2 linked regions of the Geobacter metallireducens GS-15 genome follow. The protein of the gene in region 2 binds, or shares a complex with, the protein of the main gene of each other region. Links are inferred from orthologs where the notes say so. Each region holds a gene or a part of one and is shown on either strand. Other genes may lie near its edges.

The links. Proteins that work in one complex are often made in the same cells at the same time.
Region 1: the proteins of accC (region 2) and accD are in contact, whole or in part, in a solved structure (PDB 8UXZ), measured with the Escherichia coli proteins. The link is inferred for Geobacter metallireducens GS-15 from one-to-one orthologs.

Annotation. Positions count from the first base shown.
Region 1 is NC_007517.1:2,815,738-2,818,572, forward strand. It holds accD (acetyl-CoA carboxylase, carboxyltransferase subunit beta), read right to left. Parts: upstream 1,922-2,835; coding sequence 1,079-1,921; downstream 1-1,078. Other genes in the region: GMET_RS12460 (bifunctional folylpolyglutamate synthase/dihydrofolate synthase), read right to left, coding at 1-960; trpA (tryptophan synthase subunit alpha), read right to left, coding at 2,006-2,815.
Region 2 is NC_007517.1:1,091,175-1,094,026, forward strand. The notes cover bases 10-2,842. They hold accC (acetyl-CoA carboxylase biotin carboxylase subunit), read left to right. Parts: upstream 10-672; coding sequence 673-2,013; downstream 2,014-2,842. Other genes in these bases: GMET_RS04915 (aminopeptidase P family protein), read left to right, coding at 10-20; accB (acetyl-CoA carboxylase biotin carboxyl carrier protein), read left to right, coding at 117-596; gcvH (glycine cleavage system protein GcvH), read left to right, coding at 2,017-2,415; GMET_RS04935 (menaquinone biosynthetic enzyme MqnA/MqnD family protein), read left to right, coding at 2,509-2,842. Outside these bases: more of GMET_RS04915, read left to right, coding at 1-9; more of GMET_RS04935, read left to right, coding at 2,843-2,852. UniProt on the Escherichia coli protein: This protein is a component of the acetyl coenzyme A carboxylase complex; first, biotin carboxylase catalyzes the carboxylation of the carrier protein and then the transcarboxylase transfers the carboxyl group to form malonyl-CoA.

The DNA of each region.
Region 1 (2,835 bases), 1.7 Mb from region 2 along the record:
CCGGCGCGGCACTCCCGCCAGGGATTCGGCCAGGGCCAAGGCACCTGCCGGATTGTGGGCCCCATCAAAAATGATCCGGGGGGGGCCGGCAAAATATTCCATTCTCCCTGGCCAGCGGGCTTGGGAGATACCGCTGCGCAGCGCTTCATCCGCAAGTGAGTAGCCGACGGTGGTCAGAAGCTCCGCGGCAGCCAGGGCAGTCGCCGCATTCACGGCCTGATAACGCCCGCCGATTCCCAGTGTGAGACCTGACAGCACCCGTCCCATCCCCTGGTAGTCAAGCCCATCCGTTCCCCAAGATGCGCCGAAATCGCTGCCGAAGCGTACCAACGGGCTATTGAGGGCCGTGCTCCGCTCCTTGATGACGTCAAGAACCTCCGCCTGCTGCTCCGCAAGTACCACCGGCCTCCCCGGCCTGATGATGCCGGCCTTCTCCCGGGCGATTGCCGCCAGCGAATCGCCGAGCCACACGCAGTGATCAAGGGCCACGGGAGTGATGACGGAAAGGATTCCGAAAGCGGCGCTGGTGGCGTCGGAGCCTCCCCCCATACCCGCTTCGAGAATGGCGACAGTCACCTGCTCCTCGGCAAAATAACGGAGCGCCATGGCGGTCACGATCTCGAAAAAGGTGGTGCCATCCGGGGCGGCAGCCATGACCAGCCCGGCAATGCGGCAAACCGCATCCTCGGCGATCTCGGTGCCGTCGATGCGAATCCGTTCGGTGAATCGGGTGAGATGGGGAGAAGTGAAGAGGCCGGTCCGATACCCGCCTGTCGTCAGGATGGAGGCCAGGAACGCCGCCGTGGACCCCTTGCCGTTGGTCCCTGCCACGTGAACGACCCGCAGCCGCTCGTGGGGATTGCCGAGCCTCTCCAGAAGCGTGGCGATCCGTTCGAGCCCGGGTTTGATCCCGAAACGCCTCAGGCCGTAGATATGTGTCAGGGTCTCCTCGTAGGTCATGACGGGCGGGATTATACGGGAAGAGAGGGGGAAAATCCACCGCTTTGACCCACGAAAGCAACAGGGGCGGAGAGAACACCTCCGCCCCTGCCGGTCAATCGCTCGCCACCTCTCCGCTTCAGCGGCGGTAGAGCATCGAAAGGATCTGGGCCAGCCTTGCCCGCATATCCTTACGCTCCACGATCAAATCCACCATGCCGTGGTCCAGGAGGTACTCGGCACGCTGGAATCCCTCGGGAAGTTTCTGCCGGATGGTCTGCTCGATGACGCGCGGTCCGGCAAAACCGATCAGGGCCTTGGGCTCGGCCATATTGACATCGCCCAGCATGGAAAAACTTGCCGTTACGCCGCCGGTGGTGGGATCGGTGAGGATCGAAATGTAGGGAAGCCCCAGATCCTTCAGCTTCGCCAGGGCTGCCGAGGTCTTCGCCATCTGCATCAGCGACAGAATGCTTTCCTGCATCCGAGCGCCGCCCGAGGCGGAGATGATGATGACCGGGGTCCGCTTCTCAATCCCCCGCTCGATGGCGCGGGTGATCTTCTCCCCCACCACGCTCCCCATGCTTCCCCCCATGAAGGAGAAGTCGAAGACAGCCAGCTGCACCGGGACAGCGTCAATCGCCCCCTCGCCGCAGACAACGGCGTCACGGGAGCCCCCCTTGGCAACCGCCTGCTGGATGCGGTCCTGATAGCTCTTGGAATCCTTGAAGTTGAGGACGTCCACCGACGTCATGCCGGCGTCGTGCTCCGCAAAACTCCCCGGATCCATGAGCAGATCGATCCGCTGCCGGGCCGAGATCCGGTAGTGGTGGCCGCACTGGGGGCAGACATTGATGTTTTTCTCCAGATCCTTCGTTAGGAGGTTAGCCTTGCAGCTCACGCACTTGGTAAGCAGCCCCTCGGGAACCTTCACCTTCTTGTCTGCCGCGCCCGGCGCCTTGTCGCGTTTGAACCACGCCATATCTTTCACTCCGTCGGGACAAGCAACGCCCCGGATATTTTTAGTAAAAATGAAGTCCTCTGGTACCAGAAATCGACGACAAAGTCAATTGTCGTATCTTCCCCGGTCCACTGCCTGCTTCAGCGATGAGACAAAGGTTGCCAGTGCTCCCTTGAGTTCCTCACCCCGGTGCTTCTCGAAAAGCTTCACAATGGCGCTGCCGACCACCACGCCGTCGGCCGTGGCAGCCACCTCCCCCGCCTGTTCGGGGGTGGCGATACCGAATCCTACTGCCACCGGCACCTTAGAGCACTCCTTGATGATGTTCACGTTGCCGGCCACCGATGCCTCTATGCCGCTGCGGACACCGGTCACGCCGGTTACGGAGACATAGTAGATGAAGCCACGGGCACGGTTGGTCACCGTGCGGATCCGCGTCTCGTCGGACGTGGGAGTGAGGAGGAAAATGACGTCGATCCCGTGCCGGTCGGCGCACGCCTTGAACTCCCCCGCCTCTTCGGGGGGAAGATCCACCAGCAGGACGCCGTCGACCCCTGCCGCGGCCGCATCGGCGGCAAACCGTTCGAGGCCGTAGCTGAAGATCGGGTTGAAGTATCCCATCAGGACGATGGGGACCTGGGTGCGACCCCGGACGGATTTTACTGTAGCTAAAATCCTCGACAGGGTTGTGCCGGCGGCAAGGGCACGCTCGGAGGAGAGTTGGATCGTGGGGCCATCGGCCATGGGGTCGGAAAAGGGTACCCCCAGCTCGATGATGTCGGCGCCGTTCTCCGCCAGGAGCGGTATCAGCTCTTCTGTCGTTGCAAGGTCCGGATCACCGGCCGTGATAAAGGTCACCAAGGCCTTTTTTCCGGTTCGTTTCAACTCGGCAAATGTACCGGTAATTCTACTCATTGTTAAACCTTTCGGAGGTG
Region 2 (2,852 bases):
TCATCATCTTGAATCCGTGAGCCGGGAAGATGCCCCTCTTGGTTTACGGGGTTACTTTGTAATAACCGTCTGTTTGCCATCGAGGCCGGGCGGTATCTGCCAAAAGGAGAAAACGTATGGATATCAAGGATCTCAAGTCGCTGATAAAGATGGTAACGGAAACAGACATCACCGAATTCGAGCTGGAGGGGGCCGAGGAGAAAATCCGGATCAAGCGCGGGTGCACGGCTCCGATGGTCCAGTACCAGGCACCCCAGCCCATGGTCGCCATGCAGCCGGCCATGGTCCAGGCCGCTGCTCCGGCTGCATCGGCCGCCCCCGTGGAAGCTGCCGCGCCGGCAGCCGCCAAGGCCAAGGGGAATGAAATCACGTCCCCCATCGTCGGTACCTTCTACCGGGCCCCGGCGCCGGATGCCGCTCCCTATGTGGAAGTGGGACAGATTATCGAGAAGGGGCAGGTTCTCTGCATCGTCGAGGCCATGAAGCTCATGAACGAGATCGAGGCCGAGTATCGGTGCAAGATTGTCGAGATTTGCAAGGAAAACGCCCAGCCGGTCGAGTTCGGCGAGGCGCTGTTCATCGTCGAGCCGCTCTAACCCGAGACAACGGACGACACGTACGGGGACGGCAACAAGCAGTCGCCCTTTCAACCCATGAGCGGAGATTTCGTACATGTTCCATAAAGTTCTGATTGCAAACCGGGGGGAGATTGCCCTGCGGGTCATCCGGGCCTGCAAGGAGTTGGGGATCAAGACGGTGGCCGTCTATTCCGTCGCCGACAAGGATTCCCTTCACGTCAAGCTGGCCGACGAAAGCGTCTGCATCGGACCGGCGCCAAGCCTCCAGAGCTACCTCAATATCAACGCCATCATCAGCGCCGCCGAAGTGACCGACGCCGAAGCAATCCATCCCGGCTACGGTTTTCTCTCTGAAAATGCCGCCTTTGCCGAGATCTGCGAAAACTGCGGCATCACCTTCATCGGTCCCTCCTCCGAGAGTATGCGGATCATGGGGGACAAGATCAGTGCCCGTCAGGCGGTGATCAAGGAGGATGTGCCGATCCTCCCCGGCACCAAGGAGGGGGTAAACGACGTCAACGAGGCCATAAAGATTGCCAAGGGGATCGGCTTCCCGGTCATCATCAAGGCGACGGCCGGTGGTGGCGGACGGGGAATGAAGATCGTTCACTCTCCGGCAACCCTCCCCAACGCCTTTGCCACGGCACGGGCCGAGGCCCAGGCCGGCTTCGGCAACCCCGAGGTCTACATCGAGAAGTACTGCGAAGAGCCCCGCCACGTGGAGATTCAGATCATGGCCGACAAGCACGGCAACGTGATCCACCTGGGCGAGCGGGACTGCTCCATCCAGCGGCGCCACCAGAAGATCATCGAGGAGGCCCCGTGCCCGGTCATGACCCCGAACCTCCGCAAGGCCATGGGCGATGCAGCGGTCAGGGCCGCAAAGGCCGTTGGCTATGACAGTGTCGGTACGGTCGAATTCCTGGTGGACAAGAACCTCAACTTCTACTTCATGGAGATGAACACCCGGGTCCAGGTGGAGCATCCGGTCACCGAGATGATTACCGGCGTCGATATTGTCCGTGAGCAGATACGCTCCGCGGCGGGGCACAAACTCCGCTACAAGCAGGGCGATGTGAAGATCCAGGGGCACGCCATCGAGTGCCGCATCAACGCCGAGGACCCGGTGAAGTTCACTCCGTGCCCCGGCAAGATCACCGGCTATCACACCCCCGGCGGCCTTGGGGTGCGGGTCGATTCCTTTGTGTACGACCAGTATTCGGTGGTCCCCCACTATGATTCACTCATTTCCAAGCTCATCGTCCATGCCGAAACCCGCGAAGATGCCATCCGCCGCATGGCCCGGGCACTGGACGAGTACATCATCGAAGGGATCAAGACGACGATCCCGTTCCACAAGCGGATCATGGCCAACAAGGACTTCATGGAAGGGAACGTGGATACCGCCTTCCTTGAGAAGATCGTGCTGGAGTAAGGTATGGATTTTCCTGATGAACTGAAGTACAGCAAGGAACATGTATGGGTCAGGGTCGAGGGTGACCGTGCCGTGATCGGCATTACCGATTATGCCCAGGAGAGCCTCGGCACCATCAGTGCCGTGGAGCTCCCGGCCGTCGGCGACGAGCTTGAGCAGGACGACTCCTTCGGCTCGGTGGAGGCCCGCAAGTGCCTGGCGGAGCTCTATGCGCCGGTCAGCGGCACCGTGGCCGAGGTTAATGACGAGCTGGAGTCGGCCCCGGAAATCCTGAACGACGACCCCTACGATGGCGGCTGGATCGCGGTGGTGGAACTTGCCGACCCCGAGGAGTTGAAATCCCTTCTGTCGGCAGAGGACTATGCCGAATCCGTAAGCCAGGAAGACGAAGAAGACGAATAGCCACAATCAGGTTCAGATGCAGGCGAAGGCGAGATTACCTATCTCGCCTTTGTTTTTGAGCAATTCATTTCATGATGCAGGAGCGGTGTCACCATGTCACTCACCATAGGTCACATAGAATACTCCAACTGCACCCCCATATTCACGGCGCTGCAACGCAGTATGGATTGTAGCGGCTACAGCTTTGTCCGGGGGGTGCCGGCACACCTGAACCGGTTGCTTGCCATGGGGGAAATCGATGTCTGCCCGTCATCGTCCATCGAGTACGGGAAATATCCCGACCGCTATCTTGTTCTCCCCGATCTTTCCATCAGCGCGGTGGGGCCGGTGAAAAGCGTCCTCCTCTTTTCCCGCGTGCCACTGGAGCGCCTTGATGGTGCCGTTATCGGCATGACGACGGAGTCCGACACGTCGGTAAATCTCCTCAGGATAATTCT